Regions from separate parts of the Clostridium sp. AWRP genome, predicted to be linked through region 1. Evidence: predicted binding sites of a transcription regulator. Region 1 holds the regulator's gene; the other holds the start of a gene.
The links. Region 1 encodes Rex, which represses fermentation and respiration genes when NADH is low (regulators of the CRP and FNR family bind a similar motif). Its sites were predicted from a motif close to ATTGTTAANNNNTTAACAAT; they were not measured.
Positions count from the first base shown of each region.

Region 2: a site for Rex is predicted at 2,718-2,737, ahead of DMR38_RS13735 (glycerol dehydrogenase). Genes of this name have one in related genera too.

Region 1 covers NZ_CP029758.2:3,963,852-3,971,425, reverse strand. Annotated here, with positions in the region: gene DMR38_RS18555 (ABC transporter ATP-binding protein) at 58-975, shown strand; gene DMR38_RS18550 (ABC transporter permease subunit) at 994-1,788, shown strand; gene abc-f (ribosomal protection-like ABC-F family protein) at 2,127-4,040, opposite strand; gene DMR38_RS18540 (redox-sensing transcriptional repressor Rex) at 4,464-5,096, shown strand; gene DMR38_RS18535 (bifunctional dihydroorotate dehydrogenase B NAD binding subunit/NADPH-dependent glutamate synthase) at 5,428-7,574, shown strand, end outside.
Region 2 covers NZ_CP029758.2:3,001,436-3,009,009, reverse strand. Annotated here, with positions in the region: gene DMR38_RS13755 (serine/threonine protein kinase) at 1-21, shown strand, start outside; gene DMR38_RS13750 (hypothetical protein) at 96-929, shown strand; gene DMR38_RS13745 (spore photoproduct lyase family protein) at 895-1,908, shown strand; gene DMR38_RS13740 (SDR family oxidoreductase) at 1,941-2,636, shown strand; gene DMR38_RS13735 (glycerol dehydrogenase) at 2,756-3,847, shown strand; gene DMR38_RS13730 (glycosyltransferase) at 3,898-4,965, opposite strand; gene DMR38_RS13725 (glycosyltransferase family 4 protein) at 4,969-6,129, opposite strand; gene DMR38_RS13720 (NDP-sugar synthase) at 6,150-7,211, opposite strand.

The DNA of each region.
Region 1 (7,574 bases):
CTCGTATAGATGAGAAAATAATCAAGAAAAAACTAAAAGAAAGGTTAGGTGAAAAAAGTGAATGCAATAAATATAAAAAATCTTAAAAAGTCTTATGATGGTCAGATTAATGCTTTGAACAATATAAGCCTAAGTATACCAAAAGGCGAGATATTTGGATTTCTTGGCCCTAACGGTTCAGGAAAAACCACTACAGTTAGAATTCTTAATGGAATTCTTTCGGCAACGTCAGGATATGCTGAAATTTTAGGGATACCTGTGGGAAAAAATAATATTGAGATTCATAGATTATGTGGAGTTATGACTGAAAGTTCTTCCTGCTACGAAAACCTTACTGCTGAGCAGAATCTTATATTTTTTGGCAAAATGCATGGAATGAGTGAAAAATTGCTTAATGAACGTACTAATTTTATACTGAAGAGGCTGGAGTTATTAGATGTAAAAAACAGGAAGATAAAATCTTTCAGTACGGGAATGAGAAAGAGGCTTTTTCTGGCTGTAGCATTAGTTCATAATCCTAAGATTTTATTTCTTGATGAACCTACTTCTGGTTTAGATCCAGAAAATGCACTAAATGTTACAAGGCTTATAAAAGAACTTGCAGAGGAAAACGAGGTTACAATATTTCTTTGTACCCATCAATTAAAATATGCTGAAGATATCTGCACACTATATGGTTTTATAAATAATGGTAGTATCCTCGGGTTAGGTACATTTGAGGAACTTGCTTTAAGGAAAAATGCAGCTCTTCAATTAAAAATTAGAGGAAAAAATATTTCGGAAAAACTTGGATTTATCCATGAAGGTAATGATATATATAGCAAATCTATTTTAGGAGACAAGGAGGTAAATACTTTGATACAAGGAATACTGACAAGTGGTGGAGAAATTTACGAGGCGATGCAGAAGAAATGGTCACTAGAACAACTTTACTTTAAATATATAAAAGGCACATCTAATGATGTAACTTTATAAGTCTGGGGGTGTTAGAGTATGAATATAAGTGAAAAAGCATTGATCTATAAAGATATAAATGAAATAACAAGTTCAAAACGTGTTATTATGCCTATGACTATTGTACCGATTATTTTGATTGTAATCATACCATTAGGAATACTTATTGGTGCGAACTTTATTGGAAATGATTCAAGTATGCTTACAAAAATGACTCCTCTCCTAAGAAAATTGCCTCCTGAATATGCAGCATATACTCCAGCTAAGCTTTTAATAAAAGTAAGTATAGACTTTATGTTTCCATCATATTTTCTCATAATTCCAATAATGTGTTCAGGAGTTATTGGAGCCAGTAGTTTTGTTGGAGAAAAAGAGCATAAAACTTTGGAGTCTCTACTTTATACACCAATATCAATGGAACAACTGCTTAGAGCTAAGATTTTAGGCGTTTTTGTGCCATCTTACATCGTGACTTTCATTTCATTTATAGCCTTTGGCATTATATGTAACATAGGTGGTTTTATCTATTTTAGAGGACTTATTTTTCCAGACATAAAATGGCTCATAATCATACTTTGGATTTCACCTGCAATCAATTTATTATCACTAACATTTACTGTTATGGTATCGGCAAAGTCAGAAACCTTCCAGGAAGCACAGCAGGTAAGCGGCCTTCTTGTTATTCCAGTGATTCTTCTATTAGTAGCTCAAATGACAGGTATACTTTTACTAAATAATATTGTAATGCTTATAGCAGGTGGTGTTCTCTTAGTACTTGATTATCTATTGATAAAAAAGATTTCCTCTAAATTTATCCCTGAGAAATTGATTTAAATATATGTTTGTAATTCTTTGAATGTACTTTAAATTCAAGTTAAAAACTACATTTAATGTGTAGATATCAACAATTTATAGCTGTTTCTAATTTAAAAATAAACTTATGCGTAGAAATATTTTACAATAAACAAGTACATTTAAATATTTTGTATATAAGTCTTAGTTGAAAATTTATGAAAAAGCTTAGGACTTTTGAATTGTCTGAGGTACGAGTTTTCAAAAGTCCTTAGGTTTTTGTGAATTTTCTGCTTAGACTTATCAAAATATTTAATCGTGCTTGTGGTTGTAAAAATATTCGGAGCATAAGTTTATTTTTATTTTGAAATTCTATAAATCTATAACATTTTCTCCCAGTCAGCATATAAAGTGTCTATTTCATTTTGTGTATCTGAAAGTTCCTTATTTACAGCACTGCTTTTTTCAGGATTAGAATAAACTTCCTCTAGGCACAGTTTCTTCTGAAGTTCAAGTACGTGATCTTCCAAATTTGAAATTTCTTCTTCAATGTTTCTAACTTTAGATTTCTTTTCACGTTTAGACTTTTCAAGTTCTCTTTTCTTTTTTTTCTCATGTTGTATTTGAGTTTTAGTCTTTGAACTTTGCTCTTCTTCCATTTCAAATCTTAAGGGATTCTTTTTCTTTTCCACATAATAGGTGTAATTACCTAAGTATTCTTTTGCACCATTCTCATTTAATTCATATATTTTATTGACGGATTTGTTTAAAAAGTATCTATCATGGGAAATTACAAGCACGGTACCATTGTAGTTTAATAAAGCTTCTTCTAAGGCTTCACGGGACGTTATATCAAGATGGTTTGTAGGTTCATCTAAAAGTAAAAAATTAGATTTAGACAATATGAGTTTTAATAGATTTATCCTGCATTTTTCTCCACCACTTAAAGAAGATATTTTTTTAAACACATCATCTCCTGTAAATAAAAAGCTGGCTAGAGCATTTCTTATTTCTGTAGTGGTAAGTTTTGGAAAACTGTCCCATACTTCGTCTATAATTGTTTTTTCAATATTTAAGTCAGATTGTTCTTGGTCGTAGTAGCCTACCAGTACATTTTTGCCTAATTTGCAAAGACCATCATCCTGTTTTAATTTGCCTAAAATTATTTTAAAAAATGTAGTTTTGCCTCTACCATTTTCACCAATTAAAGCTGTTTTTTCTCCTTTTTTTATATCAAAATTTAAGTTTTTAAACAATAGCTTTTTATCAAAACTTTTACTTAAATTCTCTACGTGGAGTACGTCATTTCCACTGTTTATCTGAGTTTTAAATGTTATGCCTTTAATTTTTTCATCTTTGTCAGGAGCAGCTAGTCTGTCAATTTTGTCTAACTTCTTTTGTCTGCTTTCTGCTGCCTTTATGCTTTTTTCCCTGTTAAAAGATCTATATTTTTCAATGATTTCTTCTTGCTTTTTTATTTCTATTTGCTGTATATTATAAGCTTTTAACTGGACTTCATAATTTTTTTGCTTTAACTCCAAAGAAGTAGTATAATTTCCGTTATAAAAATTTATATGACCGTTTATGAGTTCCATAGTTGACTGGGTTATAGCATCTAAAAAGTATCTATCATGAGATATTATTATGATAGTACCTTTATAGGATTTTAAATATTCTTCTAACCATTCTATAGCATCTAGATCCAGGTGGTTAGTAGGTTCATCTAAAAGAATGATATCAGGTTTAGATAAAAGCAGTTTACAAAGTGCCACCCTTGTTTTTTTCCCACCACTTAGCACAGTTATAGGATCGAGAAATTCATTTTCTTGAAAACCTAATCCACTTAAAACTCTGTTTATTTCAGCTTTGTAGGTGTATCCACCTCTGTTTGTATAAAGCTCTGAACAGGTGGTATATTTATCTATCAATTTATTTCTATATTCTTCATTTTTGGCATCGTAAGGTTCGTTCATCAAGGTTTCTAATTTATTCAATTTATTTTCTAAATTAATTAGATCCTGAAACACAGTAAGCATCTCGTCATATATAGTATTTGAAGAATCCAATGACAGATGTTGAGTTAGATATCCTACTGTTTTAGCCTTATCTATAAATAAATTTCCACTATCATAATTTATTTTACCTGTTAAAATGTTAAATAAGGTGGATTTGCCAGCTCCATTTGGACCGATTAATCCCACTTTTTCTCCATCATTTATGTTGAAAGTTATATTTTCAAGTATAATTTCTACTCCATAACTTTTATGAATATTATTGCAACTTAAAACAACCATTAGTAACACCTTCCTTAATCATTAACATTTTACTATGTATAGTAACTTTTTTGTAGTCCTATGTTATAATTATAATTAGAAAATTATAATATGGACTAATTGATGTTTTAAATTTATTTTTAAAAGAAATTATAATTAGTTAACTTTCAAGTACATTTGTAAGGATTGGTAATGTAGGCAAATTAACAATGGTTGTTAATGCTCATTATTTATAAATGTTAAAAGGTAACTAAAAAAGGTGAGTACTATGTTGTATAAAACATGTAAATAATTAATATAATTTACATATAAATGTATTGATTTATGTCTGTATGAATAGGATAATTAAATATATATCAAAGTAATTTATTTAGATACAATAATGGTATTCTAAAAATCAAAAAGTATTTAAGAGAAATCAAAGAATATAGAAGAAGGTGTAGTATGGATAAAAAAAAGAATATATCAATGGCTGTTATAAAGAGATTGCCAAAATACCATAGGTATTTAATGGATTTAATGAAAAATGACGTAGATAGAATATCCTCTAAGGAATTAAGTGAAAAAATAGGGTTCACAGCTTCACAAATAAGGCAGGACTTAAACTGTTTTGGAGACTTTGGACAGCAGGGATATGGGTATAACGTAGGTGAACTATACGGTCAAATATGCAATATACTTGGTCTTACGAAAACTTATAGGACTGTTATAATAGGTGCAGGTAATATAGGGCAGGCTATAGCTAACTATACTAGATTTGAAAAAATAGGTTTTCGGTTAGAAGCTATTTTTGATATAAATCCTAAACTTATAGGTATTAGAATTAGGGATATCGAGATAAGGGATATAGATTATTTAGATGATTACTTAAAAGAAAATAGTATAGATATAGGAGTTATATGTGTACCTAACAATAATGCCCAAAAGGTTTGTGATATTTTAGTCAAAAACAAAGTTAAAGGTATTTGGAATTTTGCTCCTGTAGATTTGGTTACGCCAGAAGACATAAAGATTGAAAATGTTCATTTAAGTGATAGTTTATTAACATTGACATGTCTTTTAAATGATATAGATTAAAAACTTAAATGAATTCTTTAAGTTAAAAAATTCATTTGTTAGAAAATAAATTTAAATTATAAATATTTATAAAAAATGAGCAATATTATGAATATAGTTTATATTTTTAGCATATTGTAATTGTTTTCTTGTGCAATTTTCATAATTATATGATATAATTATATAGGTTTATATTAGGTCAAATATGAGTTGAGAAAGGGGCAAAAAGCCGTTTAATCAGATGTATCTTATTGGGGGGTATTTACTGATGCTGTAGGGTGAATTTCATCCGAATTTACGCCCTCGGAGTGGAAGACCGAACGAAAGTAGCTAATTAGCAAAATCGAACACTATGAAAAGGGAAATAGGCATAGATCTTATGATTTATGTACTAAAAAAATGGCATAAAAGTATGTACAAGATTGTTAACAAAAAAAATTTATCACCAAACATATTCTTAATGGATATTGAGGCACCAAGAGTTGCAAAATCCTGTTTACCGGGACAATTTATTATAATCAAAATGGATGATAAAGGTGAAAGAATACCTCTTACTATCTGTGATTATGATGCAAAAAAAGGAACAGTTACTATAGTATTTCAGACATTAGGGGCTTCAACTAAAAAAATGGCTAAATATGAAGTGGGAGAGTATTTTGAAGATTTTGTTGGACCACTTGGACATTGCTCAGAACTTGTAGAGATGGATCTTAAAGAACTTAAGAAGAAAAATATAATGTTTGTAGCAGGTGGTGTAGGTACTGCACCAGTTTATCCACAAGTAAAGTGGCTTCATGAACATGGAGTAAAGGCAGATGTTATAGTTGGATGTAAATCAAAAGATTATCTGCTATTTGAAGACGAATTGAAACCAATTTGCGATAATTTATATATAGCAACTGATGATGGAAGCTATGGATATAAAGGTTTTGTTACAGATCTTTTAAAAGAACTTATTGACAAGAAAGAGAAAGAATACGATTGTGTAGTTGCCATAGGACCTATGATAATGATGAAGTTTATAACTCAAGTTACAAAACAATATGGAATTAAAACAATAGTAAGTTTAAATACTATAATGGTAGATGGAACTGGAATGTGCGGAGCTTGTAGAGTTACTGTAGGCGGAGAATTAAAATTTGCCTGTGTAGATGGTCCTGAATTTGATGGTCATCTTGTAAATTTTGATGAAGCTATGAGAAGACAAGCTATGTATAAGACTGAAGAAGGAAAGAAACTTCTGAAAGCAGAAGAAGGGGACACTGGAAGCAGAGAAGGCAAAAAGTGTAGGGCAGAAGAAAAATTTGAAAGAATGAAAAGAGTACCTATAAAGGAACAGGATCCTAAAGTTAGGGCTACTAATTTTGATGAAGTTTGCCTAGGGTACACTGAAGAAGAGGCTGTAAAAGAAGCTTCAAGATGCTTGAATTGTAAAAAGCCTATGTGCGTTACTGATTGTCCTGTTACAATAGCTATACCTAAGTTTGTTGAACAGGTAAAAAATAGAAATTTTGAAGAAGCTGCTAAAATAATATCAGAATCAAGTGCACTTCCTGCTGTATGTGGAAGAGTATGCCCTCAGGAAACTCAGTGTGAAGGAAAATGTGTACTTGGCAAAAAAGGTGATGCGGTTGCTATAGGTAAGCTAGAAAGATTTGTAGCAGATTGGTCAAGGAAGAATAATATCGATCTATCTAAGACTTTACCTAAAAACGGCAAAAAAGTAGCTGTTATAGGGAGTGGTCCTTCAGGACTTACTTGTGCAGGAGATTTAGCAAAGCTTGGATATGACGTTACTATATTTGAAGCACTTCATGAAGCAGGAGGAGTACTTGTATATGGTATTCCAGAATTCAGACTTCCAAAGGATACTGTAGTAAAACATGAAGTTGAAAATGTAAAGAAATTAGGAGTAAAAATAGAGACAGATGTAATAATAGGAAGAACTGTTACTATAGATGAACTTGTAGAAAAAGAGAAATTTGATGCTGTATTTATAGGTTCAGGAGCAGGACTACCAAGGTTTATGGGAATACCTGGAGAAAACTTAAATGGAGTATTCTCTGCAAATGAATTCTTGACAAGAAGTAATTTAATGAAAGCATATAGAGATGATTATGCAACTCCTATAAAAGCAGGCAAAAAAGTAGCTGTAGTAGGAGGCGGAAACGTAGCTATGGATTCTGCAAGGACAGCTCTAAGACTTGGAGCAGAAGTATACATAGTATACAGAAGATCTGAAGCAGAACTTCCAGCAAGAGCAGAGGAAGTACACCATGCAAAAGAAGAAGGAATTAAATTCAATCTTTTAACTAATCCTGTAGAAATATTAGGAGATGAAAAAGGTTGGGTTAATGGAATACGCTGCATTAAGATGGAACTTGGAGAACCAGATGCATCTGGGAGAAGAAAACCAGTTGCAATAAAGGGATCAGAATTTGATTTAGATGTAGATACTGTAATTATGGCCCTTGGTACTTCACCAAATCCACTTATATC
Region 2 (7,574 bases), 960 kb from region 1:
TTATGCAGGGGGATAAAGTAATAGATATTTAATACACTTCAGTGTATATTTAAAGTATAATTATTTATAAATACAGTGGCAACAGGGAGGCAAATATGGTTTTTATAGTAACAGCATTACATTGTGAGGCAAAGCCATTTATAGAAAGGTTTGATTTAAAAAGGGATAATTCCGTAAATAAATTTCAAGTTTTTAAAAATGAAGAAATTGTACTTATAGTAAGTAAAACTGGAGCAATAAATATGGCTTCTGCTTGTGCATATATTATAGCTAAATTTGAAGCTGATCAATACGATACCTTTATAGATATAGGCGTTTGTGGAAGTAAAGATAGAACTTTTAAAATTGGCACATCAGTACTTTGTAATAAAATAATTGATAACATTACGGATAAGGATTTTTATCCTGACATGATATTTAAACATCCTTTTAAAGAGGCATGTTTGGAAAGTTTTGCAAAAATATTAGATAAAAATGATCTAGAAAAAATAAGAGGGGACATTGTAGACATGGAAGGGGCTGCTTTTTTTCAAGCGGTATCTATATTTATGCCGCCCCATAGAATTTATTCTTTGAAGATAGTATCTGACTATTTGGATGGAACAAATGTAACTTCAGAAAAGGTTACTGAATTAATTTTTGAACAGTCAGATGAAATATGTAGTTGGATACAGGATATCGAACACGAATGTGCAAAACCTAAGGATATATTGGATGAAAAGGATATGAACTATATAAATGAAATAGTATGCAATTTTAATTTATCTGTTTCTATGCAGCATCAGTTAAGGAAGTTAGCTAAAGGATATAAGGTTAGAAATGATAACTTAATCCTAGCTCTTGAGCCCTTTACACAGATTTACTGTAAGACTAAATATGAGAGGAAGATGTATTTTGAAAAACTTGTACAGCAGCTTGAACTTATGTAGTTTTTCTCATATTTATGTGGAAAAAGGGGTTATTGAAAATAAAAATACAAAGAGGATACTGTCTAAGTTTAAAAAATCCGATGTTATAAAAATAAATCATTATAAAGATGTATTTTGTAGACACAATCAAGATTTTCTGGTGCAAAAAAAGTCTCCTAAACTAATACTTGCACGAAATGACGGAAACTTAATTTACGAAGGTGCAAGAGTATGTGATGATTTTGGAAACGAACATTTTTATTATACTTCATCTATTATGAATTGCTTGTATAATTGTGAGTATTGTTATTTGCAAGGAGTTTATTCTTCTGCAAATATAGTTCTATTTGTGAATTTGGAAGATGTTTTCAAACAGGTGGAGTGTATTCTAAAAAAGCACTCCGTTTATTTATGTATATCTTACGATACGGATCTTATGGCCTTTGAAAATATAACAGGTTTTGTTAGAAAATGGATACAGTTTGCAGAAAATCATAATAATTTAAAAATAGAGGTAAGAACTAAAAGTTCCAATTTCAAAAGTATAGAAGATGTAGTACCGCAGGATAATGTGATACTTGCATGGACTCTTTCACCGGAAGAAATTTGCAGGAAATATGAAATGAGTGCTCCAAGTTTTAAGCTCAGATTGAATAGTATTAAAAGTGCTGTAGATAGAGGATGGAAGGTGAGAGTTTGTTTTGATCCACTGTTATATGTACATAATTGGGAAAAGTATTATAAAGATTGTATAGAAGGTACATTCAGGGTTATTCCGGAAGAAAATATACAGGATGTGAGCATTGGTGTATTTAGAATTGGAAAGGATTATTTGAAGAACATGGAGAAAATGAATCCACAATCGCTATTACTGGCGTATCCATTTAAAAATGAAGATGGAACCTGCAGTTATTCAGAACAGCACCATAAGCTTTTGGTGAATTTTGTATATGATCTGGTTTGCAAATATGTTAAAAAATCTAAAGTGTTTGTACAATAAAAACAATACAAAATTATAGAGAAGGTGTAAGGATGAAAACGGCAATTGTAACGGGAGCTTCTTCAGGTATAGGATTTGAAATAGCTCAGAAACTGCTGAATATGGGTTATAAGGTTTATGGATTTGGTAGAGATTTTTGCAAGGTAGAATTTGATAGCCCCAATTTTATAAGAGAAATTTGTGATATAACAAATACAAATAAATTCTTCCAGAGAATAGATGAAATAAAGGCCAAAGATGAAATATTTTTACTTGTGAATAATAGTGGAGTAGGATATTTTGGCCCACATGAAGAATTAAATCCTAGAAAGATACATGAAATGATAACAGTGAATTTAGAAGTACCTATGGTACTCAGTAGTATACTGATGAGGCAGCTTAAGAAAAATAAAGGAATTATAATAAATATATCATCAGTTACGGCAAAGGAGATAAGTACTTATGGCTGTGCTTATTCTGCTACAAAAGCAGGGTTAACTCATTTCTCTGAAAGCCTTTTTAGTGAAGTGAGAAAAACAGGTGTAAAAATAATAACAATACATCCAGATATGACGAAATCAAATTTCTATAGAAATGCAAATTTCAGTGAAGATGATAGCAGCGAAGACTTTTATATAAATTGTAAATATATAGCAGATGTAGTGGAATGGGTACTTGAGGAACCTTCTAACTTGGTAGTAACAGAACTTACTTTAAAACCTCAGAAGCATAGAATAAAGAGAAAGTAGTAAAATATCCACAAATATAATATATTTGTGGATATTTTTAACTTTTATAACAGAAGGTTTAATGTTATAATACAGGTGTATTTTGTTAAAAAAATAACTAAGATTAGGAGTGGTTAAAGATGTCAAGAATTATTATTTCTACGGGAAAATATGTACAGGGAAACGGCGAACTTAAAAATATATCTAACTACGTTGAAAATCTTGGAAATAGTTTTTTTATCATAGCTAGTGAAAATGGAATTAAGAGAACAAGAGGTACAATAGAAGAAAGTTTTAAAGGAAAGGATTCTTCGTTAGCATTTGAAGCTTTTAATGGAGAATGTTCCAAGAATGAAATAGATAGATTGTGTAAAAAATTAAAAGAAAATAGAAATAATGTTGTAATTGGTATAGGAGGAGGAAAAATATTTGATACAGCAAAAGCTGTAGCATATTATGCCAAAATACCAGTTGTAATAGTTCCAACTATAGCAGCAACAGATGCTCCATGTAGTGCACTTTCTGTAATATATACAGATGAAGGGGTATTTAGTGAATATCTGGCGCTTCCTAAAAATCCAGATCTTGTACTGGTAGACTCATCTATAGTTGCAAAAGCACCTGTAAGACTTTTAGTTTCGGGTATGGGAGATGCATTAGCTACTTATTTTGAAGCAAGGGCTTGTGTCAAATCAGGGGCTGTTACTATGTCAGGCGGAAAGGCTACAAAAGCTGCTTTTGCACTTTCAAAGTTATGCTATGATACGCTTTTAGAAGATGGTCTCAAAGCTAAAATGGCGGTTATAAATAAAGTCCCAACTAAAGCTGTGGAAAATATAATTGAGGCAAATACCTATTTAAGTGGAGTTGGATTTGAAAGCAGTGGACTTGCAGCTGCCCATGCTATTCATAATGGATTTACAGTACTTAAGGAATGTCATGGATTATATCATGGAGAAAAAGTTGCTTTTGGAGCTTTAGTTCAATTGATGCTTGAAAACAGTCCTATGGAAGAAATAGAAGAGGTTATAGATTTTTGCTTGCAGGTTGGTCTTCCAATTACATTAAATGATTTGGGTATTAAGAAAGTAAATAATGAAGACATAATGAAAGTAGCTGAAATTTCCTGTGCTGAAAATGACACTATGCATAATATGCCATTTGAAGTTACAAAGGAGGACGTATATTCTGCTATACTTGCTGCAGATGAATTAGGAAAGCAATATAAATAAGGAATATAAGTAAAAAATCAACTTATACGCAATATAAGTTGATTTTTTACTTAGAAGTCTATATATTTTGAGAGAAGGAGCTCTGTTAGTATTTTTGCTATGATACTTTCAGCTCCTTGATTTGAATTTACTTCATTTTCCATTATTCCATCCATGCCTCCTCTTGTAAAACTATCTACAAGTGATTTTTTGGCGGAATTTTTACCTAAAAACCATTCATAACATAATTTTGCTTTATCCAAGTATTTTGCGTCTTTAAGTAATTTGTAAGCTTCCATATACATGAGGGCTGTTCCGCAGGCTTCTAAAGGCTGTTCATCAAATTCAGACGGGTGAGAATCTCCCTTTTTAAACCAGGTATTGTTTCCTATAGGTTTGAAATAACCTTTTCTAAAACAATGTTGTTCTAAAAAATTTAAAGCCTCTAGAGCAATATTTAAATATTCCTTACTATTTAATGTATTGCTGCTTTTTAAAAGGCACCAGGGAAATATGCCATTAGCATAAGTGAGATTATTTTCAAACCACTTCCAGGAATCACTACTGTAACATTTAAAATTTTCTACAAGAGAATCTGAAAGCATAGTTATATCTTCTTTTACAGTATGCTTTGAAATTTTAAATGTAGAACTGGTTTCTAAAAGTTCGCTGTAAATAAAGTTTAGTCCCAAAAGGCAGTAAGCTTTACTGTGAATGTAAGACAATGATTTTACATTGGGTAAGGCTTTTGATATCATATTTTCAGCTGCATGTTTTATAGAGGATGGAATAGTTTTTGATTGGAACATATATCCTAGTGACCACAGGCATCTTCCAAAACAATCTTCAGAGCCTTCCTCTTCAATGAAATTTCTATTGTAATCCATAAAATTTTTAAAGGTTCCCCTTTTATTTTGAGCATAGAGTAAAAATGAAGTGTATGTAAAGATTAATTTTATATACTTTTCACTTTTGAATTTTTCATACAGCATTACAGCTGTAATGAGAGCTCTTGCATTATCATCTGTAGTGTATCCTGAGTTCGGATCTGGAACTGAAAATACACTGTGCTGTATCATTCCGGTATCATCAGTCATGATAAAAAGGGGCGTACAATCTTTTTCTTCAAAGGTAATCATATATTACACCACCTGAGTTGCAATTTCACTGCTTTTTATAACAGAAGCAAATAGATTTTCATATTGTGCTGCAACAGAAGGCCATCTCATTTTTATGCCTAACTTCATGGTCGAATTTTCCATATTACGCCGTTTAATAGGGTTATCTAATAAGAAATTTACAGCCTTTGCCAGTGAATCTGCATCTTTAAACTTTGCGAGAATTCCTCTATTTTTGCTTAGCATTTCTTGTGCATACCTATAAGGAGTAGAAACAATAACTCTACCATAGCCTGCTGCATAGGCCAAAGTACCACTTACAGCCTGTTCTTTACCTAAATAGGGAGTCATGTATATATCAGATAAAGTTAGGTATTGCACTATTTCTTTTTTTGTAAGATATTTGTTTACGAATTGTACATTGTTCTTAATATCAAATTGTGATACTAAATTCTTAAGTCTATTTCTATAACTTTCACCTTGTTCCTTTTTTACACAAGGATGAGTTTGACCTAACACAAGATAAAGAACTTCAGGATGTTTCTTTGCTACTTTTGAAATAGATTCTATAGCATATTCAATGCCCTTTCCAGGACTTAGAAGTCCAAAAGTACTTACTATGCTTCTATCTTTGTATCCTAGTTTTTCTTTTAAACAATTTCTATCTTCTACAACAATATCCGGGACTCCATGAGGAATAAGTATGATTTTGTTTTCAGGAATATTATATGTGTTCATCAAAATTTTTATAGAACTTTTTCCCATAGTAATGACTTTCTGGCTCTTATTACCTAGAGTTTTGAGTATAAATTTTTGTTTCTCAGAAGGCATTGAAAGTATGGTATGAAACGTAGTTATAAATGGAATATTTAAATTATTTACAAAATCTAATATATATTCTCCGCAGTCCCCGCCATATATTCCATATTCATGTTCTAATGCAACTAAATTAGTATCGGAATTATTTAGCATATTAGCAAGATGAATATAGGATTTTTTGTCAAATTGATTTAATGTGAAGGATACTTCCTTTGGATATTTATAATTTTCATCATTGACAGCAGCTATTTTATAGGAATTAGAAGAAAATTTATTTCCCAAATTTTTCACAAGATCGGCAGTAAAAGTAGCTATTCCACAGGCACGTGGCGGATAGGTACTCAAAAATACTATATTTTTTTTCAATGATATCACCTCTTAAGTTTTTATATTGCAAGTAAATTATTATTATAATTGTTTGAAACATAGGCTGAATTAGTTATGTTGCAATATTTTTCTATAGTGCAATCTGAAGCTACCACAGAATTTGTCAGATTAACATTTTCATGTACATTTATTCTATCCCACAGTACACTCTTGCTTACATTGCAGGAAACACCAATATGGCAATTATTACCTAAAACTACATAAGGACCTATCTGAGAGTTTGCTTCAATGATACAGTCCTCACCTATAAATACAGGTCCTATTATTTTAACACTGGGATGAATTTTGACACTTTTATTTTTAAAAATTATATTACTCTTATTTGTAAGATTTTTTGTTTTCATAAGTTTATTGCAGTTGCTGTACAATATATCTACATGTGCTTTTATATATTTTTTTATTGTGCCTATATCTATCCAGTAGTCGGTGTATTTGTAGGCAGCCATTTTATAGCTTTTATTCAAAATCAGGGGATAAGTGTCTTTTTCTATAGATACAATCTCCTTTTCAGGTATTTCTTTTAGTACTTCTGGCTCAAATATATATACTCCTGCATTTATCCATTTTGAGTTGGTTTCTCCTTCTTTAGGTTTTTCTTTAAAAGCTTTTATATAGTTGTCTTCATCAAATTCTATAACGCCATACTGAGATGGATCTTTTACTTCAGTCATAGCTATGGAAACAGAAGCTTTCTTTTCTCTATGAAATTTTATGAAATCAGAGTAGCATAAATTATGTACTATGTCTGAATTCATGATTATAAAAGTGTCATCAAAGAAACTTTCGGCATTTTTTATGGCACCTCCTGTACCTAAAGGCAAGTCTTCGGAGATATAATGTATTTTTAATCCATATTTTTTACCATCACCTAAATAATTTTCAATATAATCAGATTTATAACAGGTGCTTATGACAATTTCACTAACACCAGATTCTTTTAACTTTAGTATAGTTCTTTCTATAAGCGGTTTACCCATAATTGGAACCATGGGTTTTGGAAGTTTGTCTGTCAAAGGCCTTAGTCTAGTGCCCTTGCCTCCAGCTAAAAGTAATGCTTTCATATTGATTCCTCCTTATGCTGAATAAATTTTTAAAATTTAATAAACATCTTAATATATAATTACAAAGATGTTTAGGCATTTTCAAAGAAATAACCAGTTAGTATGCTAACCTATTTTTTATCATACTTTATCAACAGAACCCTCAGATAGGATTCACTATATGCGGAATCTGCTTTCTAGTCTTATAAACAAAGTTCTTGGCATCAGATGAAGTTTTAAACTCCATCTGATGTTTAGAAATTGTTATCCAGGGACGTAGCCACTCTAATGTTCACACTTCTTCAAGTGTGAACATTAGAGTGGGTAGTCATGGGATAAAAAATATTCGTCACATTTTTGACTCGTTATTTTCTTTCAAATGCT